DNA from 3 places in the Arthrobacter sp. TE12231 genome. Region 1 is predicted to be linked to each of the others. Evidence: riboswitches for the same ligand, from Rfam matches in the RefSeq annotation. Region 1 holds a riboswitch; each other region holds the start of a gene.
What was found. A riboswitch is a leader RNA that binds a small molecule or an ion and turns the genes downstream of it on or off. The one in region 1 is predicted to bind cyclic di-AMP.

Region 1 (9,920 bases):
TGACGACGTCGGGGTCCAGTTCGTCGGCCTTGCGCAGTTGCTCCTGCGCGCCGGAGCGGACTTTTTCGGCTTCTTCCTGGCGGCTGCGGGCTTCCTGCCGCAGGCGTTCGGCCTCAAGCTCGGCCTGCTGCGCGTCCGCCTCGGCCCGCGTCGCCTTGGCCTCGCGTTCCCGCGCCGTGAGCTCGTCGGCTTTGGCCTGTTCACGCATTTCAGCAGCGCGATTCCGGTCCGCGGCGACTTTGCGCCTGCGGCTGACCATGACTGCGACCGCGACAATCGCCAGCACCACAACGATGCCGATGATAATTCCTATGAGCTGCCCTGAATCCACGTTGATCCACCTTTTCTCTGAGGTTGCCTTACCTGCCCCAAAACCATTGGAAAAACCACATCAGCAAACAGGAACAGTAAACCGCAGAATGCAGCCGGTAGCTATGGAATCCGGAATCATCGCCCGGGCAGCCGGGCGGTTATTTTGCGCGCGGAACCTTGAAATGGGTGAGCCGCGCGTCCTGCCCGTCCAGTTCGGCCCACGACTTCTCCGTTTCCAGCACGGTCAGCCCGCTGGTCGGATATCGGGTGGCCGCGTCCATGTACGCATCGTGATCGGAATCCCGGGACGCCAGGTGCATGGCAAGGTCCTGGACACCGGGCATGTGCGAAATCACCATGAGCGTGTTCACGGTATCCGGAACGTGGTTGATCACCGCCAGCATGCGCGAGGCGGACGCGGCGTACAGGCCGTCCTCAAGCTTCGGCGTCGGCGCTGTGTCACCGAGCGCGTGGCACACCCAGGTGCAGGTCTGGCGGGTCCGGAGCGCGCTGGAGCAGAGGATGAAGTCGGGGACCACGTCGTGTTTGAGCAGCCACTTTCCGGCGACGGGAGCATCCCTGTGGCCGCGCTCTTCGAGCGGCCGTTCGTGATCGGCCACCCCGCCGGGCCAGTCGGACTTGGCGTGCCTCATGATCACCAGCCGTTTGATGTGATGCGCGCTCATGCCCCAATCCTAATGCGGCAGGCGCCGAGGGATCGTGCCGCGAAAGCGAAAGCGCCCGTCCCCGTAGGAGGAGGAACGGACGCTTTGCGTGAAGCCAAGGCTAGATCGAGTATTCCGGAGCGGCCCAGACGACGACCTCGGGGTGCTCGTAGAAGCGGTAGCCCTGGCCGCGGACGGTGCGGACTGTGTTGGCCAGGCGTCCGAGCTTGGAACGCAGGCGGCGGATGTGGACGTCGATGGTCCGCTCGTTGGGGACCTCTTCGGCGTTCCGCCACAGGCCTTCGAGGAGCTCGTCGCGGCCTACGGTGCGGGTGCCGTTCTCCACAAGGTAGTTCAGGAGCTCGAATTCCTTGAACGTCAGGTTCAGGGATTCGCCGTCGAGGTGCACCTCACGGCGGGCCAGATCGATCAGCACACCGGACGGCCGCGGATCCTGCGGCTGCTGCAGGCGGGCGGTCTCGGTACGCTGGCGGGCAGCGGCGGTGGGGTCGCCGAACGTCGAACGGACGACGTCGAGGGCGGAACCCGGGGCGCTGGCCGGCGCGACGGCGACGGCGGCGTAGCTTTCGGCGCCGGCAACAAGGGACTGGGCGTAGGCCCGGATCTCCTGGGCAAGCTTGGCGATCGAGGTGCCGGCGGCGGCCGCAGTTTCCTCGTCGATCCCCATGTACAGCACGAAGCCGCGGGCGACGTTGTCACTGGGAGCAGGACGGACCGCGCTGCCGGCACCCGGAGCGATCACGGGAGTGGGCGCAGTGGCCGGGGCGGGCGGAACGGCGCGGAGCTGACCGTAGGAGTCAGGGTTGTAGCCCTGGGCTGCATATCCGGGGGCCGGGAAGGTGCCGGCCGAACCGGCGGGTGCGAATGCGGAGCGGCCACCAAAGCCCTGGCGGATCCCGGAGGTCTGGCCGGCCTTGCTGGCGTTACGGACGGAGATGTGGACGTATCCGGATGCAACTGACATGGAATGCTTACCTCAATGTGAATGGCCGTCATCGCGGCTCGAATGCTACTTTCCCCGCAATGAAAACTGGGGAGGGGCGCCCGACTCTGGGCTGGGGGGCGAATGCCTAGAAACTCTTGGGGTGTAAAAGTTAGGCGTGCATTCGACAACAGCGCATCTCGGTACCAGCGGGTGTGCTGACCCAGGAAGCTGCAGCTGCAGGTGCTGTTGAGTTCTTGTTCACAATTGAAGTGTGCAACGTAACAATGCGAACGTGCAAGTAACAATGGACCGCAGGTTCCACATAGTGAGACGAATTCCGCAAGTGTAGTGCAAATCACAATTTGGTCGGCGTAATAAAATAACAGGTGTTTTTTTGACTCGGCGGTCGGCAAGCGCTTCACTCCGAATTATGTTCGATGAGAGTCGCTGAACTGCGGAAATCGTTCACAGCAGGTCGAATCGGCAAAACCCGGCGTCCCCGCCGTCGCAGTCCACAGAGTGGGCGTGCTGCCGGGCCCGCCGGACCCGGCAACACTGGGCGCCCCAGCGGGGTCAGTTGGACTGACCGGTGGAGGTCGCCGCCACCACCATGACGGACGTTGCAGTGTAGCCGGAGCCATCTTTGGCCGCTACGATCCGCACCGTCCCGCCGGCGACGATGTCCGTCACGCTCAGCTGCGTGCCCGAGCCGCCGCCAGCCTGCTGGCGCCGCTGTTGCAGATTGCTCACCACCACGTCACTGCCCAGTGCATAGCTGCGGGTGAAGCCGTCGCTGCTCTTGACCGTGACGGAGGACGAACTGACCGCGCTCACCGTCCCCATCTGCTCGGCCATGGTGACGTAGTCGCTTCCCTGCAGCACGACGTATTCGGCATGCACGGCTGAGTTCAGCCCGCCCATTCCACCGGCCGCGAAGTTGCCGGGACCACCCTGCCCGGACATTCCGCCGCCCGCGGTTCCGCCCTGTGCGGATCCCGGCATGCCCGGGGCGAAACCCTGGGCGCCGGGGCCCTGGGCGCCGCCTACCCCGCCCGCCGTGCCAGCGGATGCCGCAGAACTTGAGGTAAGGGCGTAGACGCCCGCCCCGGCGCCGACCGCCAGGACTGCTGCCGCCCCGGCGACGGCGAGGCCCCGCTTGAGCGTCCAGGGCTTGGCCGCTGAGGCGTTTTTGGATCCGGTTCCGGGGGCACCCCACCCGGCAGCTGGAGGGGACGGCAGTTCCTGACCGGGCATGCCCCAGACCGGGGCCGAGGCCGGAGCTGTCGAATCGGCGGAGGGCGCGCCCCAGCCGGGGGGAGTGCCGTCGCCGCGCTGACCGGCCTGGCTCTGCGAGGCGTCGTACGGCGGGGCGTCATGCTGCCAGGCGGCTTGAGGCCCGACTCCCTGAGGCGTCGTAACGGGCGCGGGTGCCGTGGGTTCAGGGACTGGGCCGGAACCGGCTCCGGGATGCTGACCGCTCATGGTGCTTCTCCTTCAGGATGCGGATCGATGTTCACTCCAGAGTGCTGAGCGATCCTGTGCCTGCGCTGTGCGGGCCGACAGCCGCGCCTGTGACCCTCCGGCGGACCAGACGGCCGGGCTGCTACCCACAGTTCTTCCGAAGCAGCCCGGACGGGGCCCGGAAAGGCGTTCAGCTCGCTAGGCTGGGATTCACAGGTGCCGCACAGGGTCCCCAAAGCCCCGCCTAACCGGCAGATCGGAGAGTTGTCCCATGGCCACTTCGCACTCCATGACCAACAACCTTCCCCAGCTCACGCATCCGGACGGCTCCCCCATCCGCGCGCTGGTGGTGGACGATGAGCCCAGCCTCTCCGAGCTCATGAGCATGGGCCTGCGGATGGCCGGCTGGTCCGTGGCCGTGGCGGCCGACGGGCCCAGCGCGGTCCCGCTTGCCAAGGAGTTCCGCCCCGACGTGCTGGTGCTGGATGTGATGCTTCCCGGGTTCGACGGCGTCGAGCTGCTCAGCCGGATCCGCGCGTTCGCGCCGGAGGTTCCAGCGTTGTTCCTCACCGCCAAGGACGCCGTCCAGGACCGCATCACCGGCCTGGCGGCCGGCGGCGATGACTACGTCACGAAGCCGTTCAGCATGGAAGAGGTCCTGCTGCGCCTGCATCGGCTGGTCCAGCGCTCCGGGGTGGCCGCCATGGACACCGCCGAACTCGTGGTGGGTGACCTTGTGCTCAATGTCGATACCCGTGAAGTCACCCGGGCCGGCGAGGAGCTGCATCTGACCGCTACGCAGTTCGAACTGCTGCGGTACCTCATGGAGAACCCCAAGCGGGTGATCAGCAAGGCCCAGATCCTGGACCGGGTCTGGGACTATGACTTCGGCGGCCAGGCGAACATCGTGGAACTCTACATCTCGTACCTCCGCAAGAAGGTGGACGCCAACCACGCGCCCATGATCCACACGGTGCGCGGCGCCGGCTACGTCCTGAAGCCGGCGGACTGATCCGTGCCCACCCTTTCCGGCGTCACCCGCGTCCCCGGGCGTGACTGGCGCAACCCGTCCACGTGGCATTTGCGCACCCGGCTGGTCCTCGTTGCCATGGGGCTGCTCGTGGCCATCTGCGGCGCTGTGGGATTGTTCAGCTACGCCTCCATGGACCTCTTCCTGACCCGGCAGCTCGATGACCAGCTCGGCGAAGCATCGCACCGCTCCAGCGAGTTCGGCCGGCCCGTGCCCGGCAGCTCGGGCGGCCGCCCCGACCCCCTCGAGGCCCGGGGGCAGGGCGTCGGAACGCTCAACGCCCGCTTGGCGGACGGCGAGGTCAGCAGCGCCGGATTCCTGGCCGGGGACGCCACCCGCAAGAGCCTCTCCCCCGACGACAACGCCGTCCTCCTCACCCTGGCCCCGAACGGTGTGCCGGTGGACCGGACGCTCTCGGCCGGCGCGTACCGGCTCATGGCCGTGCGTGCACCGTATGGCGACGTGATTGTCACCGGGCTCCCGCTGGCGGAAAAGCAGGACACCCTGGCGTCGCTGGTGTGGACCATGGTGGTCGTGTCCGCAGGCGGGCTGGTGCTGATCGGCCTCGCCGGCACGGCGGTCATCCGGCGGACCATGAAGCCGCTGGAGCAGCTTTCCGAGGTGGCCACCAAGGTCTCCCGCCTGCCGCTCGACGCCGGCGAGGTGGCGCTCGGGGTGCGTGTCCCGGCGTCGGCCGCCCACCCCGGCACCGAAGTGGGCAGCGTGGGCTACGCGCTGAACCAGATGCTGGACAACGTCTCCAACGCCCTTGAGGCGCGGCAGGAGAGCGAAATGAAGGTGCGGCAGTTCGTCGCCGATGCCTCGCACGAACTCCGCACTCCGCTCACGGCCATCCGCGGTTACACGGAGCTGATGCGGATGACCGAGCACTTCACGCCCGACGGCGAGAAATCCCTGGCCCGCGTCCAAAGCCAGTCCGAGCGGATGACCACCCTGGTGGAGGACCTGCTGCTGCTGGCGCGCCTGGACGAGGGGCAGCCGCTCAAGGTCGCCGACGTCGACCTCACCCAACTGGCCGTCGAGACCGTGAGCGATGAGAAGGTCATGGCCCCGGACCGGATCTGGCAGCTGGAACTGCCGGATGAGCCGGTGGTGGTGCGCGGCGATGCGGCCCAACTCCACCAGGTCCTCGCCAATCTCCTGTCCAATGCGCGCAAGCACACGGCACCGGGGACCAAGGTGGTCACGGGCGTCATGCGTTCGGCGGACGGCAGCGCCGTGGTCACTGTGACGGACAACGGCAGCGGCATCGCCCCCGAATTCGTCGGCCGGGTCTTCGCCCGCTTCGCGCGGGCTGACGCGTCGCGCACCAATCCGGCAGCCAGCTCCGCAGGCAGCCCTGCGGCAGCGACGGCGGGGGCCCGGTCCGGGTCCGGGTCCGCTGCCCGCGGCGCTTCCGGCTCTTCTACCGGTCCTCTTCCCGGCTCTGCTTCCGGCAGGTCCGGGGGTGCAGCCGGCAGCAACGGGAGCGGATATGCCACCGCGGGCGCACCGACGTCCGAGGGCACCAGCGGGCTGGGCTTGTCCATTGTCCAGTCGATCGTGGAGGCCCACGGGGGGACCGTCCAGGTCACGTCCCGACCGGGCCGGACGGAGTTCGCTGTACGGCTCCCGGCCGTACCGCCGTCGGCGTAACCGGCGCCGGGGCTACAGGGTCGGCTACCGGCACCCGCGCGGGGAATCTCGCGCAACGCGACACGCCGCCCCTGTGACCGCCGTTACCCAAATGTGACTTAAGCCCAGGAGTCCTGTACCGTTTTTCGAGTGCGGCCTCCATTTGTGCCGCATATCCGGATGGACGCCAAACTCTGCCGCTTCCCGGATTCCGCTGGACCAGGCAGAGGCGGGGGACCCAGAGTTCCCGGGCATTCTGCACACATGCGCCCTTGGGGTGAAGCCGACACGTGATATTCCGTGCGGCCGGATGACCTCATCCGAACCCGACAGCTAACTCCGCAGGCGTTGAGAGGCCATCATGACTGAATTCCAGGTACAAACGCGCCCTGACGGCGTTTCACATTCCCGCGCCGGCAAGTCGCGCCACCGTGCCGCACCGGCCCCGCAGGCGTCCGCCCTGTCGCGACTGGCCACCGGGCTCGGCATCACCGGACGCCGCGCCGCCGTCGTCACCGCCGCCTGCGCAGTACTCGTGGCAGGCGGCGCCGCCGCCAGCCAGGCCGCAGAGCCCGGCAGCTACGGGGCGACTGTTGCGAGCTCCCAAACGGCCACCACGGCCGATCCCCTGGCCAAGCTGAACTTTGAACGGGTCCAGGTCGCCGCGCCGGCAGCTGCAGCACCCAGCGGCGCGGTACCTCAGATCTCGGAGGTCAAGCCGGCCGAAGCACCGGCACCCGCTGCCGCAGCAGCCCCGGCCGCGCCGGCCCCGGCGGCAGCACCGGCGCCCGCTCCCGCAGCAGCCCCCGTTCCCGCAGCGGCTCCCGCGCCGGCACCGGCGCCGGTCGCCATCGACGACCCCGCCGGGGCACAGGCCTACGCCGCGGCCCAGCTGGGCAGCTATGGCTGGGCACCCGGCCAGATGCAGTGCCTGCAGAAGCTCTGGACCAAGGAATCGGACTGGAAGACGACGGCCACGAACGCCAGCAGCGGCGCCTACGGTGTGGTCCAGTCCCTGCCCGCCTCGAAGATGGCGAGCGCCGGCGCGGACTACATGACCAACTACCGGACCCAGATCAACTGGGGCCTGAACTACGTCAAGTCGCGCTACGGCTCCCCCTGCGGCGCCCTGAACTTCCACCTGTCCCACAACTGGTACTAAGCCGGCACCAGCCAGCAGCGCCCATGAGGCCCCGGATCCATCGTGATCCGGGGCCTTCGCGTATTTCGGAGAACAAGGTTTTCTCAAGGTCGGGGCGGGAGGCTTGGGCACCGCTGCCTCCATTCACCAAGTACGCGGGGTGCCCGCTCCAGGGCACGGAATCAAATTTCAGGGGCACAACATGAAAAAATGGGCTATTCCGGCGGTCCTCGCGGCCGCACTCTTTGTCGGCGCCGGACCGGCCGGGGCGGTGCCGTCGGGACCTCCGCAACCCGCCGATCCAGCCACGTTCACATTGGATAATTGTGGCTTTCCGGTCACGGCGCAGCTCACCGGCAAGTTCAAGAACATCGCGACGCCTGCCGGCACTGTCATCAGTACGTCGCCAGGACTGAAAATCACGCTGACGGCCAACGGCAAGACCCTCAACTACGTGATCACCGGTACCAGCCGCTACACATTCCTCAGCGACAGCGTTGAGGTAGTCTCCACGGGCAGGAATCTACTGCTGCTCCCCTCCCCGGACGGCCTGTACCTGACCACCGGCAACGTCAACTACGCCCTCAACCTGGACAACTCGGAGCTGAGGAGGTTCAGCGGACCGGGCACTGCAGCGAACGTTTGTCCTCTGCTGGCTCCCTGACGGACTAACCGGGGGCAGTGCACCACCACCGCGTTGTGGGCACCGCCCCCGGTTATCTGTCCGGAGCTCCGGCAGCACGGGCAATGCAGACGACTCCGTGCGTCGCCGGCGGACTTCCACAGCCCCCGCACAGCTTGACCCTAAAGCCCTCATATGGACCGCCGGGACAGTTGAGCCATGACGTTCACAGACCAGGCCTCAGGAACCCTGCCACACTCCACGGCGACGCCGGCCGGTCCGGCAGCACCCGCCGCACTTTCCGGGCTCGCCGTGGCCGACGCGGCCGCCCAGGCCCGGTTCGGCGGGCCGCTCACCGGCCCGGGCGGCCGGCGCTCAGCTATTGACACGCGCACCAGCGAGCCGCTGCTGGACGTCACCATCCCGGTCTTCAACGAGGAGCGGGACCTCGAGGCGTGCCTGCGCCGGCTCCACGCCTATCTTCTGGGCTCCTTCCCGCACTCCTTCCGGATCACGGTGGCGGACAATGCCAGCACCGACGGAACACTCAAGACGGCGGAACGCGTAGCCCGTGAGCTCCGCGAGGTGAACGTAGTCCATATGGCCGAAAAAGGCCGCGGAAATGCGCTGCGCAAGGTCTGGCTTGCCTCGCCGTCGCCGGTCCTGGCATACATGGACGTGGACCTTTCCACCGATCTGGCGGCGCTCGGCCCCCTCCTTGCCCCGCTCATTTCGGGGCACTCCGACCTCGCGATCGGGACCCGGCTGACCCGCAACTCGCGGGTGGTCCGCGGGCCGAAGCGGGAATTCATCTCGCGCAGCTACAACTTCCTGCTTCAGTCCTTCATGGGCGCCCACTTCAGCGACGCCCAGTGCGGCTTCAAGGCGATCCGGGCGGATGTGGCCCGGCAACTGCTCCCGCACACTTTGGACAACGCCTGGTTCTTCGACACGGAGCTGCTGGTCCTGGCCGAAAAGTGCGGCCTGCGCGTCCACGAGGTCCCGGTGGACTGGACCGATGACCCGGATTCCAGCGTGGACATCGTCCAGACCGCCATCGCGGACCTGCGCGGCATGGCACGGTTGAGCCGGGACCTGGTCTCGGGCCGGATCCCGGTTCCCGAGCTGCGCGCCGCCCTCGCCCGCGGACCGCTTCCTGCTTCCTCGCGGGCCCAGGAACAAAGTCCCGGCGGAAGCCTCTTTGGACAGCTCGTCCGCTTCGGCAGCATCGGGGTGGCCTCCACTCTGGCATACCTGGTGATTTTCCTGCTCTGCCGCGGGATCATGGACCCGCAACTGGCAAATTTCCTCGCGCTGCTCACTACCGCCGTGGCCAATACCGCGGCCAACCGGCGTTTCACGTTCGGCATCCAGGGCAGCAGCCAGGCGGCACGCCACCACTTCGAGGGCCTGCTGGTCTTCGGGATCGGCCTGGCCCTGACCTCGGGCGCCCTCGCCGTGGTTCACAACGCGTCAGGAGGGGCACCGGACCGCTGGCTTGAACTGGTCACGGTCACGGCCGCCAACCTCGCCGCCACGGCCGTCAAATTCCTGCTCTTCCGTCTGGTGGTGTTCCGTCACCGGCCCGCCACCGCAGTTCCCGGCCGCACCGGCACTCCTGCCGTGCCCGCCACCACCACAGGCACTGCTCCGGCGCCAGCTGCCACCGATGCTTCCCTTCCCCGCACAGAAACGGCCCAGTAAATGACGTCAACCATCAGCCCCACCGCCGGAGCCCAGGCGGGCTCCCCCGCCGGCACGCCGGCAGTCCAGGATTCCCCTGCCTCGGCACCCGAGGCAGGCGGGACGGCGCCACAGCCGCCCGCATCCCGCCCGCCCGCATCCCGGAACCGCCGGGAACACCTGATGTTCGGACCGCAGCCCCGCTGGGTGCGGCCCTCGGCAGCTCTGCTCCTGGCCATCACCGCCGTGTTGTACCTCTGGAACCTGGAAGCCACCGGCTACGCCAATTCCTTCTACGCCGCGGCGATCCAGGCCGGGACCAAGGACTGGACCGCGCTGCTCTTCGGCTCCCTCGACGCCGGGAACGCCATCACTGTGGACAAGCCGCCGGCCGCCCTGTGGATCCCGGCCCTCGCCGGGCGGAT
Region 2 (9,920 bases), 200 kb from region 1:
TTGCAGCCGCCCTGCGTAAGGTTGCCGACGAGCTGGACGTATAAGGCTCTTGATGACTCAGGAACCTGATCAGTTGCCGGCGCCGGATGCCGGATCCAAAGTGCCGGCCGGATCCAAGGGAACCGGCCCGAAGCAGGGGCCCCGCCCTCGCGCCGGCGTGCCCGTCTGGCGCACCGGCAAGCCTGACGCCTTTCTGGCCGCCGCCGTCGACGTCGCCCGCGCCGCAGTGGAAAGCATCGCCCCCGCGGAGCAGATCGGCGAGCACCTCGGTGCCCGCAGCGAAGGCGACCGCCTGGTGACCCATCTGTTCGAATCCAGGCTGCCCGGATACCTGGGCTGGCAGTGGTACGCCGTGCTGACCCGCAACTCGCGGTCCAAAGTGGTGACGGTCGACGAGCTCGGCCTGCTGCCCTCGGAAGACTCCATCCTGGCGCCGGCCTGGGTCCCGTGGGCTGAACGGGTCCGCCCCGAAGACGCGCAGACGGACGAGACCGAGGAGGCGGCCGGCGCCCGGGCGCCGTCGCAGGCGCCCGACGCCGAGGACGACGTCCAGCACGACGGCGATGCCCAGGCCGCCAGCGAGCAGGACGACGACGAGCAGGACGCCACCGAAGACGACGCCGCCGAGTACGACGCCGAGGATGCTCGGGAACGCTCCGCCGACGAGGCCGACTAGCGGTTGGAAGCGTCCGGGAGAGTGCATAGCGAGGGCTGGGCCTGATGTCCACGTTCAAATCCCTGCACATCCTGAACTACCGGATCTGGTTCGTCGGCGCCCTCATCTCCAACATCGGTACCTGGATGCAGCGCACCGCCCAGGACTGGCTGGTGTTCGCGCACCTGACGGCGCACGACGCCGGCGCGGTGGGCATTACGATGGCCCTGCAACTGGGCCCGCAGCTTTTCCTGGCCCCTGTGGCCGGACTGGTCGCGGACCGCTTCAACCGTAAACGGCTCCTGGTCCTGACCCAGTCCGCGATGGCGCTGCTGAGCGCCGGGCTGGGCATCCTCGTGATAACGGGCGCGGCGCAGCTCTGGCAGGTCTACGCCTTCGCCCTGCTGCTCGGCGTGGTCTCCGCGCTGGATGCCCCCGTCCGCCAGACCTTCGTCTCGGAACTGGTCCAGGACGACTACCTTCCCAACGCCGTGGCCCTCAACAGCGCCTCCTTCAACGTGGCCCGGATGATCGGCCCCGCCGTGGCCGGCGTGCTCACGGCCGTCGTCGGGCCGGGCTGGGTCTTCCTCATCAACACCCTCACGTTCGCCGCCCTGCTGCTGAGCCTGGCGAAAATCCCGGCGGCGTCGCTGCGCCGGCTGCCGCGGGCAGCGGCCGGCAAGGGCAGGATCCGCGAGGGGCTGCACTATGTGAGATACCGTCCGGACCTCGTCGTGGTGCTCGTGGCCATCTTCATCGTGGGAACCCTGGGGCTGAATTTCGCCCTGTTCATCGCGGCCATGGTGGGCACCGAATTCGGCCTCGACGCGGGGGCCTTCGGCCTCATGAATTCGATCATGGCGATCGGCTCCGTCGCCGGGGCCCTTTTATCCGCCGGCCGGGGCACACCGCGCCTGCGGGTGATCTTCGCGGCGGCCGGGGCGTTTGGAGTGACCTCCGGCATCGCAGCCCTGGCTCCCAACTACTTCTGGTACGGCGTCGCGCTGGTGCCGGTGGGGCTGTTCGCGATCACCATGATGACAAGCGCCAACGGGTACGTCCAGACCACCACGGACCCTGTGATGCGAGGCCGGGTGATGGCCCTGTACATGGCGATCTTCATGGGCGGAACGCCCATCGGGGCGCCGTTCGTCGGCTGGGTGGCAAACATCGCTGGCCCCCGCTGGTCCATGGGTGTCGCGGCCGTTGCCGGCCTGCTCGCGGCCCTGATCGGGCTGCTGTGGATCATCCGGGCGAAGCAGCTGCGGCTCCACTTCAACCGCCGGGCCCGCGGGCTGCGGTACTTCCGCGTGGCAAGCCGCGCCGGCGCAATTGGAGCCGGCGGATCCGGGGCCGGTGCAGCCGGCGCGGGCCCGGCCGCCCAGCCGGAGAGCATGCCGGGATACGACGACGGCGCCGCACCGGCACGTGGCCGGGACGACGCCGTCGGACGCTGAGGCTACTTCTTGAGTTCTGCCACGACGAAGTCGATGCACTCAAGCAGCGCCGAGACGTCGTCCGGTTCGATCGCCACGAACGTGGCGATGCGCAGCTGGTTGCGGCCCAGCTTGCGGTACGGCTCGGTGTCGACGACGCCGTTGGCGCGGAGCACCTTGGCGATGGCCGCGGCGTCGATCGACTCGTCGAAGTCGATCGTGGCGATCACGTTGGAGCGGTCCTCGGCCTTGGCCACGAACGGCGTGGCGTAGCCGGACGCCTCGGCCCAGCGGTAGATCCGGCCGGCGGAATCCGCGGTCCGGGCGGAGGCGAAGTCCAGGCCACCGTTGGCGTTGAGCCACTGCACCTGCGCATCCAAGGTCACCAGGGTGGCCAGCGCGGGGGTGTTGTAGGTCTGGTTCAGCCGGGAGTTGTCGATTGCGGTCTGGAGGTCCAGGAAGTCGGGGATCCAGCGGTTGCTGGCCTTGATCCGGGCCGCCCGCTCCAGCGCCGCCGGGGAGAACAGGCCAAGCCAAAGACCGCCGTCGGACGCGAAGTTCTTCTGCGGCGCAAAGTAGTAGACGTCGGACTCCGCCACGTCCACATCCAGTCCGCCTGCGGCCGACGTCGCGTCCACCAGCACCAGCGACCCTTCGTCGGCGCCGGCCACGCGCCGGACGGGGGCGGCCACGCCGGTGGACGTCTCGTTCTGCGGCCACGCGTATACGTCCACGCCGGCCTCTGCCTGGGCGGTGGGGCGGGTGCCGGGCTCGGCCTTGATGATGGAGGATTCGGCGAGGAACGGCGCCTTGTTGGTAGCCGAAGCAAACTTCGAGCCGAATTCACCGAAGGACAGGTGCTGCGCCTTGGTCTCGACGAGTCCGAAGCTGGCAATGTCCCAGAATGCGGTGGAGCCGCCGACGCCGAGAATCACTTCGTAGCCCTCGGGGGCGCGGAAGAACTCGCTGAGGCCATTGCGGACCGAACCGACGAGGTTCTTCACGGGTGCCTGGCGGTGTGAGGTCCCCAGCAGCTTTGTCGACGCCGCGGCGAGGGCCTCCATCTGTTCCGGTCGGACCTTGGACGGGCCGGCGCCGAACCGTCCGTCCTTGGGCAGGAGGTTGGCGGGGATCGTGATGCTGGTGTCGCTCACAGTGGCTCCAATTTTCGGCTGGTTCGTAGCGTGGCTGGGAGGTGGCCTGGCCGGATGGCTACAACGGACACCCCTTGTCATTCTGCCTGTTTTATTCTGCCTGACAGCCCCCGGCGATACGGAAAAGCCTCTGTCATAGTCCGGTCATTGAGACGGCCCCGAGGGGCCGTCCGGCGGGCGCCGGGGGAGCATCCGCAGTCCGGATCAAGAATTATCCGGAGTAATTCAAAATAGGCTAGGCTGTTCTGCGAACGTACGGCGGATCTCGCCAGGGCGCATCCTTACACGCAGCCCGCACGCGGTACGGTGGGAATGACGCAAGGACTGCGCTCGAGGAGCTGAGCTGAATGACGGATCTGATCGATACCACGGAGATGTATCTCCGGACCATTCTGGAACTTGAAGAAGAAAACATCGTCGCCCTCCGCGCCCGCATCGCCGAACGACTCCGCCACTCCGGCCCCACTGTTTCCCAGACCATCGGCCGCATGGAGCGTGACGGCCTGGTGATTGTTTCCGGCGACCGGCACCTTGAACTGACCGAAACTGGACGGAAACGCGCCGTCGGCGTCATGCGCAAGCACCGCCTCGCGGAACGCCTGCTCGCCGACGTGATCGGGCTCGACTGGGCCTACGTCCACGAGGAAGCGTGCCGCTGGGAGCACGTCATGAGTGAGCGCGTCGAGCGCAGGATCTTCGAGATGCTCGACCACCCGACCGTTTCGCCCTACGGGAACCCGATTCCGGGGCTCGCGGAACTTGGCGGCGCACCCTCGGGGGCCCACGCGGACGGGGTCGTGAACCTGCTGGAGGCCATGGCCGGCTACGGTGCGGATTCGCGGATCACGGTCAACCGGCTCGCGGAGCCCATCCAGGTGGAACCGGAGCTTCTGGCCCAGCTCGATGAGGGCGGAATCCGCCCCGGTGCGCTCGTCTCGCTGGAGCGGGTGGGGGAGTACATCTCGGTCCGGGTCCCGGATATCGAGGGCGCCTTGGAGCTGCCGCCAGAGGTTGCCGCGCATGTCTTTGTAACAGTCGCCTGACCAGCCAAAACGTCACCGTCATGGGACGACCCATGAGTTCTGCACAAACGCGATCACGGATTTATCACCGAGCGGCTTAATCACCTATAGTTAGTGCCCTGTACCGATACCAAAGCGTTACCTGATCCGAAGCCGAGCCCTGCCAGCGGATCAGTCGCAGAACCACCTCCTGGCAGGGGCGGGGGAACCACTATCGGCTGCTTCTTCGGCAGCCTTGGGGTGAAGTCCGTCAGCGGCAAGCAGCTTCCATCGAACGATCCCCTAAGGACGCCTCGGTGACCGGGTGCTTGCAACGGCGGACCGGGTCTTTGATCTCTCTGACCCGAATCCGACAGCTAACTTCGCAGGCTCTCAGAGAGGAACCGTTCTTGACCACCCAGACCGCCAGGGGCCGTCGCCGCGCGACCGGTCCCGCTCCGGAGCCGCGCCCGGTCGTCGCGCATACGGCCGAACGCCCGCGTGACGCACACCGCGACGAGCGCCGCAGCCGCCGCAGCCCGTTCCGTCAGGTAACGGACTTTGCCGCCGCCAGCGGCGTGGGGCAGAAGGCCGGAATCGCGCTGGCCGCCACCGGTCTGGTCCTCACGGTGACGGTCCCCGTCACGAGTCCCGTCATGGCCTCGAACACCGACGGATCCGCAGTCTCGGCCGCAGTACAGCCGGACGTCACGGCTGCCGCCGCCGCAAAGCTTGATTTCAGCCGGACGGCCATCGCCACCAAAGGCGACCCGGACGGGAAGCTCAAGCAACTGCTGAGCGCCCAGTCCGTCGGCAGCATTACCCGCGCGGCTTCAGCCGGCACGCTGGGTCCGCCGCTGGACCAGCTGATCACGGCATCGCCCTTCGGCTACCGTGTCAGCCCCATCACGGGCGGCCCGGGGGAGTTTCACCGCGGCCAGGATTTCGCCGCCCAGTGCGGCACGCCGGTCCACGCCGCCGCCAGCGGCACCGTGACCTTCAACGGATGGCACCCCTACGGCGGCGGCAACCGTGTGGTCATTGACCACGGCAACGGTCTGGAGACCACGTACAACCACCTGTCCTCGTCCTCGGTGAAGGTCGGCCAGAAGGTCTCCCGCGGCGATATCGTCGCGCTGAGCGGGACCACCGGCGCCTCCACGGGCTGCCACCTCCACTTTGAAGTGATGGTCAACGGCGACGTTGTTGACCCCCTCGGCTGGCTCTAATAAAGACGATGGAGAGCTCTCAAATTCCCGTGACACGCCGTGATCTGAATGTGACATTGAGTCCGGAGTCCTGTAGGGTTTGAAGCACGCCAACTTTTCCGAAGTTGGCGCTCTTGAGTGGATTGCCTAGCTCTGCCACCGCTCAAGGTCCGTTCGCATTACATCGTCTGGCAGGGGCGGGGGAACCAATTTTGGCCTTCGAAAGAAGGCCTAGGGGTTAAGTCGCAACGCTTCCCAGGAAGCAGCGCGGCCGGGTGACTCCCATCCGAATCCGACAGCTCACCTCGTAGGCATTGGGAGAGGCTACTTTCGTGTCTTCACGCCACAATGCTGCGCGTATGCGCACTGGCGCGGCTCTTTTGAGCCCGCTGACTTCCACATCACGTGCCGCCCTTGCCGGCGCCCGGATGGGATCACGTTCCGCTGGCTCATTCTCTACCGAGTCCGGACAGCATGCAGTTTCCGCTTTTGGCGCGTCTTCGCAGTACACCCTTCGCTAAGTAACCCATTTCGGGGCGATCCGGCGTACCCCCAAGATGCCGGAGCGTCCTCAGTCCGCGCCCAAAAACGCGCGGTCCAAGGATCACGAAAGAGAGAACTTAATGACTACTCGTGCAACCGTTGCACGGCACCGCGCCGAGGTCACCAAGACCAACTCGCTGGCTGTTATTGCCAAGGCAGTCGGCGACAACGCCGGCGGCATGGGCCGTCAGGCCGCGGTCATCGCCGCAGCTTCCGGTCTGGTTCTGACCAGCGGAATCGCAGCCAACGCTGCTGAGACCAATGTTCAGCGCGAATCCACCTCCGCTTCCGCATTGGAAGTCCAGTCGTCGGCTCCGGCCACGATTTCGGCTGCTTCCACCATCGCGATCTCCTACGAGAAGCCCGCCGTGACCACGTCGCCGGCTCCCGTCGTCGAGGCTCCCAAGCCCGTCGTGCAGGTCCAGACCGCCGCAGCTACCCAGGCCGGCGGCGCCCAGGCCGGCGTCAACGGCGGCGCAGCTGCCCTGGCCCCCGCCGGAATCGGAAGCGGCGCCGGTGCAACCATCGCTGCCGCTGCCTACGCACAGCTCGGCGTGGCGCAGGACTGCACCGCCCTTGCCACCAACGCCCTGGCCGCGGCCGGTATCCACTACCACGGCTGGCCGGCAGGTTACCTGTCCCTCGGCCGCACCGTGAGCGCCGCCGAAGCTCGTCCGGGCGACCTCGCCTACTACCAGAACGGTGGCGTGGGCATGGCCCACATCGCTGTCTACGTCGGCAACGGCATGGCAGTCCACGGCGGCTGGAACGGCGGCACCACCGCTCTCTACAGCGTGAACGTCGGTTCCGGCCCGGTCTTCATCCGCGTCGGCGGCTAGGCACAAGCCCCCGCACTTTCAAAGACCCCCGCCTCTTGAGGCGGGGGTCTTTCGTGTTACCGGGATATGAATTTTCCGCGCAGGAGGCCGCGCCGCCGAAAAAACATTCGGTGATCTGGCAGTTGAGTGTTTACTCTTGTCTTGTCGATCCATAGCCCGACCATGCACAGGGCAGCCGGCCCTCGTGCCCCTGGCGGGTGCGGCCGTGAAGAGGTATGCGGATGCGCACTCTCGTTCTGAATGCTGGATATGAACCGCTGGCGGTCATCACCTTCCGCCGGGCGCTCGTCCTTGTCCTGACCGGAAAGGCCAGCGTGGTGGCTGAAGGGGACGACCCCGTTGTCGGCCCGCAGGACATTCTCGGCCGCCCGTCCGTGATCCTCCTGAACCGCTACATCCGGCCGCGGTACAACACGATGACGGCGGTCAGCCGCCGCGGCGTGCTCCGCCGCGATGCCCACCACTGCGCGTACTGCGGCAAGGCAGCCCACACGATCGATCACGTCCAGCCCAAGTCCCGGGGCGGTGCTGATTCTTGGGAGAACCTCGTGGCCGCCTGCCTGCGCTGCAACAATGCCAAGGGCGACCACACGCCGGCAGAGATGGGCTGGAAGCTCGGATTTGTCCCGGGTCCCCCGAAGGGCACCATCTGGCAGATCAAGGAACTCGAGAAGCCGACCCCCGCGTGGGATCCGTTCCTGCTACCGGAATCGGCCGCCTGACCCATCGCTTGAACCGCTGCCCCGGCTGCTGCATTACGGCGGCCCCGGCCAGGACCCGGCCGTGGCGCCTGAGCCTCCGGGCAGCCCGCGCCGCGCTAGGCTGATCCGGTGGAGTTCGATGCCATCATTCTCGCCGGCGGAAGGTCGGCCCGCCTGGGCGGTGTGCCCAAGTCGCGGCTGACTTACGACGGCGCCACCCTGCTTGAGCGGTCGCTGCGCGCCGCGGGCGGGGCCCGCCGCGTCGTCGTCGTCGGTCCTGACCCCGGGGACCTGCCCGCCGGGACCCTGAACTGCCGGGAAGACCCGCCGTTCGCGGGCCCGGCCGCCGCGATCGCCGCGGGACTGAACGCGCTGGCCGCCGGGCACGCCGGCCGTTCCGACGCCGGCGCTCCCGCGCCGTTCACCCTTGTCCTGGCCTGTGACATGCCGCGCTCTGCCGTGGCGGTCCGTGCCCTGGCCGGGACGCTGGCGGAGATGCTGGCGGAGGCAGTGATTGAAACGGTGACCGAGAACCTGGCAGAGGCCGGGGACGCGGCGCCAGCCGCTGACCAGCCGGGGGAGACGGGCGACGGCGTCATGGCCGTGTCGGCCGACGGCCGGAAGCAGCCGCTCGTTGGGTTTTATGGCACAGCTGCGCTACAACGAAGTGCCGCGGACGCCGCGCGTGCGGGCAGCCTGGAAAACGCGTCCGTCTTCGCCCTTCTTGCTAGGCTGGACGTGCGGGAAGTTCGCGTTCCCCCCGGTTCCACGGATGACGTTGACACCTGGGATGACGCTTCCGCACTAGGGGTATCCGGCAGGACTTCAGACCCCGGTCCGGGTTCCGGGCCGGAACTCCGCAGCTGAACTCGACCATGGAGGCAAACGGTGAAAAGCCAGGATGAAACGCTTGAAGACTGGTGCCGTGCCCTGCTCCAGGCCCTGGAGTTGGAAGGCGTTGAGATTGACGTGAACGAGGTCCTTGCCCTGGCAGGCGTAGCCGCCCACTCGGTGGTGCGACCGGCGGCGCCGCTGACCACGTTCATCGCAGGCTTTGCAGCAGGCCTGGCCTCCGGCTCCGGGAAGGCCTCGGACGCCTCATCCATGCAGGCCGCCATGGCCGTAGCCCGCCGGCTCGCCACAGACTATGCAGCCGCCGAAGCTTCCGGGGCATGACGCCTGCGGCTCCAGACGGCAGCGGACCCACCAGCGTCCCCCGCGGGAATAACGTCGACGGCGGCGCCGGGGACAGCGGCGCCGGGGACAGCTTTGAGGACGGACTGGAGGCCGTCCCCGGCGACCCCCAAGCCGGCGCCCTGGACGCTCACACACCAGACTCTGCCGGGCCGGGCATTGCCGGTCACGATGCCGCCGACCAGGACGCCGCCGGCCAGGACAGTGCCGACAAGGACGCCGCCGACCAGGACGCCGCCGGCCAGGACAGTGCCGACAAGGACGCCGCCGACCAGGACAGTGCCGACGTCCAGCACCGGCATCTAGCCCACACGTGGCAGGAGGCCCGGCAGCTCGCCTTCGACTGTGCCACTCCCATCCCCGCAGCCCCCGTCCCGCTCCGCCAGGCACTGGGCCGGACCCTGGCAGCGGACGTGGTTGCCCTGCAGGACATGCCGCACTACGCCTCCTCCGCCATGGACGGCTGGGCCGTCAACGGCAGCGGTCCGTGGATTCTGGCCGAGCCCAACCAGCGGCTGGCGCCGCACCAAGCCAGCCGGATTGCCACCGGCGGCCTCATCCCCGCCGGGGCCAAGGCCGTGCTGCGCAGTGAAAGCGGCGTCATCGGCACCGACGAGGACGGACTGCCCGTCCTGAAGCTCGGCGGCAGCGCGAAGCCGGGGGATCCGCGCAACGGTGACCACATCAGGAAAGCCGGCGAAGAGGCGGCCGCCGGAGATGTTCTGATCAAACGCGGCGCCGTCCTGAACCCGGCTCACCTGGCCCTCGCCGCGCTGGCCGGTAACGACACCCTGCCCGTGCTCGGCAAGGCCCTCGTCCGCCTCGTCCTCACCGGCTCCGAGGTGGTGACGTCCGGATTACCGGCGCCCGGGCAAGTTCGGGATACGTTCGGTCCTCAACTGGCGGCAGTAGTGGGGATGCTCGGCGGCATCTGTACCGAAGAGGTGAAAATCGGCGATACCTACGCCGAATGGCTCGCCGCGCTTGAGGACGGGGAGCCCGTCCCCGCGGGCGGCGGCCAGCCAAGCGGCCAGTCGAGCGGCCAGCCAAGCAGCCAGTCAAGCAGCGCGTCAGACATCCCGTTCCGCGACGCGTCCGGCGGCAGGTCCGCTGCTCCGGCTGCCGATCCTGCCGCCGAAAGCCTGCCCGCCGACGTCGTCATCACCACCGGCGGCACCGGCCGTTCCGC
Region 3 (9,920 bases), 2.0 Mb from region 1:
GTGGCCCGCCAGCGGCCGAACCCCGCGCTGCTGTTCGATCCTTTGGCACCGGAAACCGGCTCCAACAGCTTCCCGAGCGGCCATGTGTCCTTTGCCGTCGCTCTCGGTTTCGCGCTGTATTTCCTGGCCCGCGGGACCCGCTGGGCCAAGGTAACGGCCTTCGCGGCCGCGGCGATGGCGCTCATCGTGGCGTGGTCCAGGCTGTACATCGGCGTCCACTACCCCTCCGACGTCACGGCATCATTCCTGGCTGCCAGCGCAGCCGTGGTGATCCTCACCGGGCTCTGGAACGTTGCCGCGCCGAAGATCGCGGACCGGCTACCTGCCCGTGCCATCGCCCGCCCGCTGGCCTCTGAGCCGGCATCTGAGAGGAAGTAACCCCTGCACACCGTGGACATTTCAGCCCTCCTTCCGGCCGCGCAAGCCGCCGGGTCACCGTCGCTGCTGGATCCGGCAAGCCTGCTCGCCGGTCTGGGCCCGGGAGCCCTGGGCGTCATCGCGCTCATGGTCTTCATCGAGTCCGGCGTGCTCTTTCCCTTCCTGCCCGGAGACTCGCTGCTCTTCACCGCCGGGCTCCTGCACCAGCAGCTGCACCTGACGCTGCCGGTGCTGATCGGCGTCGTCACCGCGGCCGCCGTCGTCGGGGACCAGGTGGGGTACATGCTGGGCCGCACTTTCGGCCGGCGATGGTTCAAGGACGATGCCCGGATCCTGAAGACGGCCCACCTGACCACCACGGAAGACTTCTTCCGGCGGCACGGCGGCGCCGCCGTCGTGCTCGCGCGCTTCGTCCCCATGGTCAGGACTTTCGCGCCGCTCAGTGCCGGGATCGCACGCTATGAGTACAAATCCTTCGTCCTCTGGAACATCACCGGCGCGGCGGCGTGGGCAATCTCCGTGACGATGCTGGGTACCTGGCTGGGACACTTTGACATCGTCGCCAAAAACATCGACGTCATCGCCGTGGGCATGGTCCTGCTCTCCGTCGTCCCGGGTATCGTGCAGTTCCTCAGGCGCCGCCGCACCAGCCGGCGCGCGGGGGTAACTGCCGGCGACACGGAGGCGGAAACCGGGGAGGGACTGCCGGCCCGGGAATTGGTCACGGAAGAATAGCTGACATGACAACCGCTGACCGGCCGTCCCTGCTGCTCGTCGAGGATGACGCCGCCCTGGGACCGCTCATCGCCGAGCTTCTGGACACGGATTACCACGTCCGGCTGGTCACCAACGGTCGTGACGGCCTGCACGCGGGGCTGACCGAGGCCTGGGACGTCATGGTGATCGACCGCGGTCTGCCCGTGATGGACGGCATCGCCCTCATCGGGGCCTTGCGGTCCAAAGGAATCGGCACGCCCATCCTGATCCTGACCGCGCTGGGCGACGCAGAGGAGAAAGTCAGGGGTCTGGACGCCGGCGCCAACGACTACGTGACCAAACCGTTCGACGCCGGCGAACTGGCGGCACGACTGCGCGCACTGACGCGCACCTATGCCGCAGTGCCGGCACCGCTGAGCATCGGGGACTGGGAACTTGACCCGGCGCAGCGCTCGATCCGCTCGGTCTACGGGCACACGGTGTCGCTGACCGCAAAGGAAGGGCAGCTGCTGGCAGCCCTGGCCGCGGAACCTGACCGGGTCTTCACCCGGGACGAACTCCTCTCAGCGCACTTCCATGCCTCCGACCAGCCGGGGGTGATCGATACCTATGTCCACCACTTGCGCCGGAAGATCTCCAAGGCCGTCATCCGCACCGTGCACGGCGTCGGCTACCAGATCGGCGATGCCCATGAGTAACGGCGGGGGCGCCGGCGAAACCCCGGACCACTCCACCCTGCGCAAGGCCTCCCTCAAAGTCGCCTTGCGGATCAGCGCCGCCTGCGCGGTCATGGTCCTCGGACTCCTCGCCGCCACGGCGCTGTACCTCGTCAACCAGCTGGCCCATCCTGAAGTTCCGCGTTCGGCATCGGCCGGGGCGGCCTACGCCTACCTGGATTCCCGGGACGTGCTCGAAGCCATGCTCATCGCCGGGGTCGCGGGAATCGTGCTGGCAGGCATCGTCGGATGGCTCAGCGCGCGCAGCGCCATCCGCCCCCTCGGCGACGCCTTGGCCCGGCAGCGGCGCTTCGTCCAGGACGCCAGCCATGAACTGCGCACTCCCTTGACCATCCTGGACACCAGGATCCAGCTTGCCCAGCGCAACACCGAGCCCGGCTCCAAACAGGCCCAGGACCTGGCCCGGATCCGGGAGGACGCGGCGACGCTGACCGGGATCGTCAACGAACTGCTCCTCGCGGCCACCACCGACGCCCCTGACCGCTCGGCAGCGCCTGCCGACCTCGCCGACACCGCCTCCGGCGTCGCCGAAAGCCTTCGGCTGGTCGCGGAGCAACGGGACGTGCGCCTGGACTTCTTCGCCGTTGCCCGGCCGCTGGCCAGGATCGACGCCAACGCCTTGCGCCGCGCCGTCCTGGCCCTGGCGGACAACGCCCTCTCCCACACCCCGCCGGGCGGCCGTGTGACCATCACGACGGCGATCGAGCAGAACCGCGCGGTCATCACCGTGGCGGACACAGGGACCGGGATCACCGGAGTGGACCAGGCCCGGATCTTTGACCGCTTCGTGCGGACCGCCAGCACCGGCGGAACACAGGGACAACGGAGCTTTGGCATCGGCTTGGCCCTGGTCCGGGAGATCGCCGTGGCTGCCGGAGGCGCCGTCGAGGTTGCCTCCACCGGCGACGCCGGCACGGTCATGAAGATGACGCTTCCGCTCGCCGCGGGCAAAAATGACTGAGAGACCGGGGGAATCCGTGAGAATCCGGACAAGGGAAAGACCGGCGATCGCTTGCCCCCAAGGGAAAATCGATCGCCGGTCTTTCCGGATTGGGTGGCCCCGGGAGGGGCCGTCTGGCCCGTGCGGGGTTTAGGCGCGGACGAAGGTCACGCCGCCGGTCGCGGTGAGCCAGGACAGCGGGTGCACGATCGTCTGGTTGGCGCCGTTCATGCCGCCGCTGATCACCTGGCCGTTGCCGGCGTAGATGCCGACGTGGCCGGACTGGACCACCATGTCACCGGGCTGCGGGGCCGCCACAACGGTTCCGAGGCCGAGGAAGGCCCGGGGCCCGATGTCGCCGACGGGCTTACCGGCCGCGCCAAGGGCCTTTTCCACCATCGCGGTGCAGTCCTGGGTGATGCCCAGCTGGCTGTATGCGGCAGAAAGCATGATGGCGTTGCGGCCACCGGCGGGCGCCGCGGCCGGGGCGGCCGCCGGAGCTGCCTGCACCTGTACGGACGGCGCCGCGGCCGCCTTGGGTGCTGCTGCCGGCGCTGCTGCGGGAGCAGCGGCAACGGGCTTGGGCTGTTCGATGACCGGCGCGGCGACAGAGCTTACTGCGGGGCGGTCGAAGCTGATCTTGACGCTTGAATCGGCGCTGACGGGCGCGCTGAGAAGTCCCTTGACGTCCGCGGCGGAGGCCGGGGCGGAGTCCCGCTGCACGGGTGCCGGGGCTGCGTTGGCGGCCATTCCGCTGGTAAGAACCAGGCCGGATGCGGCGGCGAGGACGGCGGCATGGCGCGCAAAAGTATTGATTGAAGACATGGATGTAGCCTCTCCCAATGCCTGCGAGGTGAGCTGTCGGATTCGGATGGGAGTCACCCGGCCGCACTCCGGGGCCCGTCGTTGCGGGCACTGTGCGGCTTCACCCCAAGGCCTGCGTATCAGCAGGCCAAAAGTGGTTTCCCCGTCTCTGCCGGTCGTTGGTGCGAGTTACCCCCGGGCCGCGGCAGAGTTAGGCAATCGGCTGGGGAGCGCCCGTATCGGAGACAACAGGCACTTATCCACCGTAGCGCGAACCGCAGGCGAAAGTCACATTCAGGTAACGGCCGCCACAGTGCGGTCCGGCAGTTGCCCATAGGGCGGTGCAGCTTTTCGACCATAAGATGATGCCATCAGCACCACCTTGGAAGCGGAGGCCCGAAATGAACAGCCACTGTATCGCCATCTGCCAGTTGAGCAACCAGCCCCAGGAGGATTTCGACGTCAATACCGAACTGCTGATCCTCGACGGCCCGGACGTCCATGTGTCCACATGGGATGCGGAGCCACGGGACGGCGGCTTCGACGAACACGTCCTGAACGACCGGGTGGACGCCCTCGGGTTTATGGTTGTCAACGACTGGGCATTCCTGGACGGCAAGGCCTACGCGGTGGTGGAACGGCGGTCAGGAACGTAGGCGCGCTGCCCCCTCCACGGGACTAGTCTCATTCCATGACAAAGGATTCGGACAAGGGCCATGAGGGCGACCAGGTGTTGTGGCGCGGGGAGCCCGAGGAACACGACTATCCGGCCGCCGGTCGTTATCTCTCGCTGCTCACCGATGACGCACGGGCCGCCGTCATCGTGGAGTCGTTGCGCCTGGCGCCCGTAACCCACCACGTGGCCAAAGACATCCTGCGGGCCTCAGGCCTGCCGCTCCTGACCCGGGACAACCCCCATGTGGCCTCCGACCTGGCCAAGATTGCCGACGGCCGCCCGCTCTCCCCCGTCCTCCTGGTCCGCGGGGACCTCGACGCCGGAGTCGCGGCCCAGATTGCCGACGGCTATCACCGGGTCTGCGCCTCCTACCTCACGGACGAGAACACCGACATTCCGGTGAAGCTTGTTGCCCCGATTGGCCCGGGGCCGTCCCGCAGTCTCGAGCCATGACCTTCCTGACCCTGGCGCTGATCGCCGTCGTCGCCCTGGCTGGTCCCCTGCTCGCGCTGCCGGTGCACTGGCGGCTGCCGGTGGTACTGGGCGAACTGCTGGCCGGGATCGCGATCGGACGGACGGGCCTGGGCCTGGTGAACCCGGCAGATCCGACGTTCAGCTTCCTGGCCAACATCGGGTTTGCACTGATGATGTTCGTGGCCGGAACCCATGTTCCCGTGCGGGATCCCCAAATCCGCTCCGCCCTCGGCAAAGGCACCCGCCGCGCCGTGGCGGCCGCCGCGGCGGCAGTGGTCGTCGGAACCGGCATCGGCCTGCTCTTCGGGACTGGACATGCTCCCCTCTACGTCGTGCTGCTGGCGTCCTCGTCGGCCGCGCTGGTCCTCCCGATCGTCGATTCTCTGCGCCTCGGCGGACCCGACGTCGTTTCCATGACCGCACAGGTGGCGATCGCTGACATAGCCTGCATTGTGGCGTTGCCGCTCCTGGTGGATCCGCCGCACGCGGGCCGGGCGGCCCTGACCGTGCTCACGGTGGCGGGCTGCGCTGTGGCGCTCTTTTTTATACTCCGCTGGCTGGAGAGCACGGGAATCCGCGGCCACGTGCACCGGCTCTCGGAGAACCGCAAGTTTGCCCTGGAGCTGAGGATCCAGTTGGCGGTGCTGTTTGCCCTGGCCGGTGTCGCGACTTTCGGCAACGTGTCCGTGATGATGGCGGGCTTTTCCTTCGGCCTGGTGGTGGCGGCCGTCGGCGAACCGAGGCGGCTGGCCCGGCAACTTTTTGCCCTCAGCGACGGCTTCCTGGGCCCGCTGTTCTTCGTCTGGCTGGGCGCATCCCTCACGCTCAAGGACCTGGCCGGGCATCCGGACATGATTGCGCTCGGTCTGGCACTGGGAGCCGGAACATTGCTGGCGCACGCCGGTTTGGCGTTCCTGGGGCTCCCCCTGCCGCTCGGCGTGTTGTCGGCGGCCCAGCTCGGCGTGCCGGTGGCAGCTGCGAGCATCGGCACGCAGCTTGACGTCCTGTTCCCCGGCGAGGCAGCAGCCCTGCTGATGGGTGCGTTGATCACCATCGCCGCGAGCGCAGTGGCCGGGTCACGGGCGGCCAGGAGGTTCGCGTTGCCCGCGAAGGCCGGCGGCGGCTCAAGCGAAGCCGGCAGCACCGCCGACCAATCTGATCCAGGCGATCCAAACGCTCCGAAGCACTGAACAAGATCGAGTAAGGGAACGTCACCTTCCGACGGGCGTGAACTGTAGCTCGGGTCTCCTCTTGGCCATTTCCGCCAGGACCCGCGTTACGGCGTCCCGCACCGCCGCGGCGTCGTCGGCTGTGGCGCCGTCGGCCTCCGTGTCGGCGTCGAACGTCAAACCCGCCGCGTCCTCGCCGAGCACCGCCCGCGCGTGGCGGACGAACCTGTCCCAATCCCCGGCGCCGGCGCGCAACGCCATCAGCGGCGAAAGAAGCGCGGCCCGGCGCAGCCAGGGATCGGGCTCGCGCACCCACCGGTCCAGCACGCTGTCGGCCCGCACCCTGCCCAGGACGTCCAGACCGTCCACGAGCGGCCCGACGACGTCGACGGCGAGCGGATCCACGAGGTCCGGCAGCCGAGCCTCCCGGATGAAGCCCTCCAGCCGGGTGAGATCCGAGTTGGTCAACAGCTTCACGTTGTCCTGCAGCAGCACGACTGCTGCGAGGCGGCGCTCGAAGACCGGCACCGCCCAGAGTTCAGAACTCAGTGCCGTGATCTCATCATGCGCGAGTCCGGAATACCGGCGGCCGGCATCCCGGACGGTCCCGCGCACGGCACCCACGGAGGCGCCGTAGAAACCGAGGCCACCGCCCCCCGGATTCTTTCCCAGCCCGTACCGCAGCGCCTCCGCACGGCTCCAGGAACCTTCCCGCTGCAGCGCGAGGTCAATGAAATCGCCAGCATCACTCACAGGTCCATTCTTTCCCCTCGGCGCGCGGGCGGGAAAACGCGTAATCGTGCCCCGCCGGCTGCGCCTACCTAGACTGATTGGGACAAGTTTCCGATTGAAAGCGGTTCTCCAGCCATGCACACCACCACCAGGCACCCCAAGCTGGCACTTGCCGTCGCACTTTCCGCCGTGACGTTGGGGGTGGCGTCGTGTGCTGCTTCCGGGCCGTCCCCCGAGGTGCCTGCCACGTCGGCGGCGCCGACGACCTCCACAGCCTCCGCCGCCGATTTTGGCCTCGACATCGCAGGGGCTCCCGGACGGATCGCCCAGGCCGGTCTCTCGGTGCTGACAGCCGAGGGGAACGTGGACCACTACCATGCGCATCTGGACGTGCTGAAGGACGGCAAGGCCGTAGCTGTGCCGGCCAACATCGGCATCACGGCCGGCCCGGACAACAGGGCCAACGGCATCTCCGCGCTGCACACCCACGACACCACCGGCGTGGTGCACATCGAGTCCCCCACTGCCGGCCAGGTCTTCACCCTCGGGCAGCTCTTCACGGAATGGGGCGTCCTCGGAGGCAGCGGCGCCCCGGGCACCGGGGCGGGATCGCTGGACGGGTGGACCCTCTACGTGAACGGCCAGAAGTACGACGCCGGCATCCGGGACCTCCCGTTGAAGGCACACGACGAAATCGTCCTGAGCTACGGCACTCCCCCGGCAAAGATCCCGGCCGCCTACGATTTTCCGTCTGGAGAATGAGGGGGCGCCGGGCCGCCGCATCCGATCAAGCCGCCCGACTCCGGCACTTGCGGCGACAAGCGCAGGTTTGCGGGCCAAGGTAACGATCCAGTAACGTAGGCGACTGGCCGCGAAGGCCTGGCCCGAACGCAGGGCCCCGGACTGCCCCTTGCCGGGCCCGGTTGCGCCGTTCGGCGTCTGCTCGCCCGTGCCCTTGCGGCAGGGGCCGGATGAAGCTTCCCGCACTGGCCGCCGCCCTGGCAGCGACGGTTGTGTGCGCCAGTCACCAAGCCCGGAGGGGTCCGTTGTTCACGAAATCACCGTCCAAAGATGCACCGTCCAAAGAAGCACAGTTCAAGACGACACACTTCAACAAAATCGCCATTGCGCTGACCATGGGCGCACTGTCCCTGACCGGGTGCGGCGCTGCTCCCACGGCAGGAGCCGCAGCCCTTTCCCCGGCCAGCGAGGCCTCACATCCCGCCGTGGCGTCGACGCCGTCGGCGGCCGCAGCGAGTAAGGCGCCGGCCACCGGGTCTGCGCTGAAGCCGGTCGGCGGGTCGGCCACTACAGCGGCAGATCCCGGAATCGTGGCGGCGCCGGCAGTCCCTGCCACACCCGCAGCCGCACCGGTCGATCCGGGCGCAGGGGGTGCCGCTCCGGCGGCAGCCGCCACGGGTTCGACGTCGGTCACGCCGGCCGCCGCGCCCGTTTCCGCCCAAGCCGCCGTCGCCGCCACCGGCGACGGTTCGCAGGCCGCCACGACCCGGGGCTGGGGTGCGGTTGTCGCGGGCGACGAGTTCTCCAACACGGGCGCCCCGGACTCCACCAAGTGGAGCGTCTTCAACGGAACCGGACATGCCGGAAAGGGCCTGCGCAGCCCGCAGGCGTGGTCAGTTGCCAACGGCGTGGCCACAGTCAGCGGTAACTCGGCCGGCACCACGGGCGGCATGTCGGCCAAATTTGCGCAGCAAAAGTACGGCAAGTGGGAGACCCGCATGCGGACCAACGCCCGGGACCCGAAGTACCATCCTGTGCTGATCCTGTGGCCGAACAACAACACCTCCCCCAACTGCGCCGAGATCGACTACGCCGAGGGCAGCACCAACACCGCCCAGATCAAGTTCTTCCTGCACTATGCCTGCAGCGGCTCGAACTTCCAGACCACGGCGGCCACGACCATCGACACCACCCAGTGGCACAACTATGCCGTCGAGTGGACTCCTGGCGGCATCACCGGCTACATCGACGGCGTGAAGACCTTCTCCGACACGAACCCGGCGCACCTGCCCTCCGTGGGCATGCACCAGACGCTGCAGTTGGACTGGTTCCCTGACGGATCAGCCACCAAGCCTTCACAGATGCAGGTCGACTGGGTCCGCGTCTACAAGTAGGCCTCGGTCGCCGGCTTCAAACCTTCTGGACTTCGCGGGCAAACACCGCTGAGACGAGCATGGAGCCGGCCGCCGTCACGGCGTCGATAACCGGCACCCCGAGCCGGCGGCGGAGCACGTCCGCCATGCCGATGCTGCTCAGGCCCGTGCTCGCTTGGACAATGACGTCGGCGCCGGCATCAACCAGCATGTGGGCCGCGGCGAGGGCATCGAAAATCCCGGCGGGCATCAGGAACGCATCGGGCGTTTCGCGCCGCCCTTCGCCGTCAATGAGCAGCATGCGGTCGCCCAGCGACTCCGCGATCGGGCCCGGCACATGGGCGCCCAGTCCCAGGACCCCGATCCTTCCGCCGAACGTCAGCGCGGCGGCCGCGGCTGCGGCTCCCGCCCCGATGACCGGGATATCCACGGCTGCCCGGGTTGCGGCCAGCCCCGGGTCCGACGTGCAACTGATAATCAGGGCGTCGGCCTCCCCGGCCATTTCCTGCGCCAACTGGACCACCTTGGGAGCCGCAGACTCGAGCGACGCCTGATCGTAGACGCCGGACGGCTGGTCCGGAATACAGCGGGAGGTGACGGTGAATCCGAATGCTTCCTGCAGGAGTTTGCCGTGGGCGTGGAGCAGGCGGCGGTCCGACGTCGTCATTACCCGGATCAGTCCAACACGCATGACGCACTACCTTTCCGAACGGATACCTTGCTGCGAGGCTACCCGGCGAGTATTTCCATGTGTTTTCGGGGAGATGACCAATGCACGCGGTGCCGGGAATTTTGGAGGTGGCGATCGCGGATGCGGGGCCGCTCAAGGCCTCGACGCCGTAACTTGTGCATCAGCTTGGCAAAAACTTCGCTAGCACTGGGCAAGCGCGTCCGGCGCCGTTGTATGGTGTGTCTCGGTGGTCCGCCTTCGGATCCGGGTCCCATACCCGGGATGGGGGGAAGTCGGAACACCGGTTCCGGGCTCAGCCGGAACGTTGACCAAAGGAATAGCCCATGTCGGTGGAGCCGTCGTCCACTCCAGGACTCCAGGAAGACCAGGATCGCGATGACCTGGCATTCGGCGCAGAGCATGCCTCAGGTGCGGCCGGAATCCGACATCAGGCCGCCAGAATCATCGAAGCCGTGCTCGCCGACACCGCGCCGGAGCACGACCGGGCC

Region 2: it holds a riboswitch for cyclic di-AMP, as region 1 does, so the genes downstream of both, ACVWYS_RS15250 (NlpC/P60 family protein) here and ACVWYS_RS16130 (aggregation-promoting factor C-terminal-like domain-containing protein) in region 1, are expected to answer to the same signal.
Region 3: it holds a riboswitch for cyclic di-AMP, as region 1 does, so the genes downstream of both, ACVWYS_RS07525 (hypothetical protein) here and ACVWYS_RS16130 (aggregation-promoting factor C-terminal-like domain-containing protein) in region 1, are expected to answer to the same signal.

The regions. Positions count from the first base shown of each region.
Region 1 covers NZ_JBSSFS010000001.1:3,606,760-3,616,679, forward strand. The annotation lists gene ACVWYS_RS16100 (hypothetical protein) at 1-331, opposite strand, end outside; gene ACVWYS_RS16105 (SixA phosphatase family protein) at 471-998, opposite strand; gene ACVWYS_RS16110 (winged helix-turn-helix domain-containing protein) at 1,099-1,962, opposite strand; gene ACVWYS_RS16115 (hypothetical protein) at 2,497-3,405, opposite strand; gene ACVWYS_RS16120 (response regulator transcription factor) at 3,656-4,396, shown strand; gene ACVWYS_RS16125 (HAMP domain-containing sensor histidine kinase) at 4,400-6,070, shown strand; cyclic di-AMP (ydaO/yuaA leader) riboswitch at 6,252-6,411, shown strand; gene ACVWYS_RS16130 (aggregation-promoting factor C-terminal-like domain-containing protein) at 6,411-7,211, shown strand; gene ACVWYS_RS16135 (hypothetical protein) at 7,393-7,854, shown strand; gene ACVWYS_RS16140 (glycosyltransferase) at 8,032-9,516, shown strand; gene ACVWYS_RS16145 (glycosyltransferase family 39 protein) at 9,517-9,920, shown strand, end outside.
Region 2 covers NZ_JBSSFS010000001.1:3,408,623-3,418,542, reverse strand. The annotation lists gene ACVWYS_RS15280 (cold-shock protein) at 1-44, shown strand, start outside; gene ACVWYS_RS15275 (DUF3027 domain-containing protein) at 53-676, shown strand; gene ACVWYS_RS15270 (MFS transporter) at 721-2,112, shown strand; gene serC (phosphoserine transaminase) at 2,115-3,245, opposite strand; gene ACVWYS_RS15260 (metal-dependent transcriptional regulator) at 3,593-4,288, shown strand; cyclic di-AMP (ydaO/yuaA leader) riboswitch at 4,439-4,652, shown strand; gene ACVWYS_RS15255 (M23 family metallopeptidase) at 4,657-5,475, shown strand; cyclic di-AMP (ydaO/yuaA leader) riboswitch at 5,613-5,782, shown strand; gene ACVWYS_RS15250 (NlpC/P60 family protein) at 6,078-6,836, shown strand; gene ACVWYS_RS15245 (HNH endonuclease) at 7,058-7,558, shown strand; gene mobA (molybdenum cofactor guanylyltransferase) at 7,667-8,404, shown strand; gene ACVWYS_RS15235 (DUF6457 domain-containing protein) at 8,426-8,713, shown strand; gene ACVWYS_RS15230 (molybdopterin molybdotransferase MoeA) at 8,710-9,920, shown strand, end outside.
Region 3 covers NZ_JBSSFS010000001.1:1,653,444-1,663,363, reverse strand. The annotation lists gene ACVWYS_RS07545 (phosphatase PAP2 family protein) at 1-378, shown strand, start outside; gene ACVWYS_RS07540 (VTT domain-containing protein) at 391-1,113, shown strand; gene ACVWYS_RS07535 (response regulator transcription factor) at 1,119-1,793, shown strand; gene ACVWYS_RS07530 (sensor histidine kinase) at 1,786-2,793, shown strand; gene ACVWYS_RS07525 (hypothetical protein) at 2,923-3,597, opposite strand; cyclic di-AMP (ydaO/yuaA leader) riboswitch at 3,602-3,800, opposite strand; gene ACVWYS_RS07520 (hypothetical protein) at 3,978-4,232, shown strand; gene ACVWYS_RS07515 (hypothetical protein) at 4,268-4,705, shown strand; gene ACVWYS_RS07510 (cation:proton antiporter) at 4,702-5,916, shown strand; gene ACVWYS_RS07505 (DNA alkylation repair protein) at 5,938-6,648, opposite strand; gene ACVWYS_RS07500 (DUF4430 domain-containing protein) at 6,763-7,389, shown strand; gene ACVWYS_RS07495 (glycoside hydrolase family 16 protein) at 7,599-8,762, shown strand; gene ACVWYS_RS07490 (aspartate/glutamate racemase family protein) at 8,779-9,432, opposite strand; gene ACVWYS_RS07485 (hypothetical protein) at 9,756-9,920, shown strand, end outside.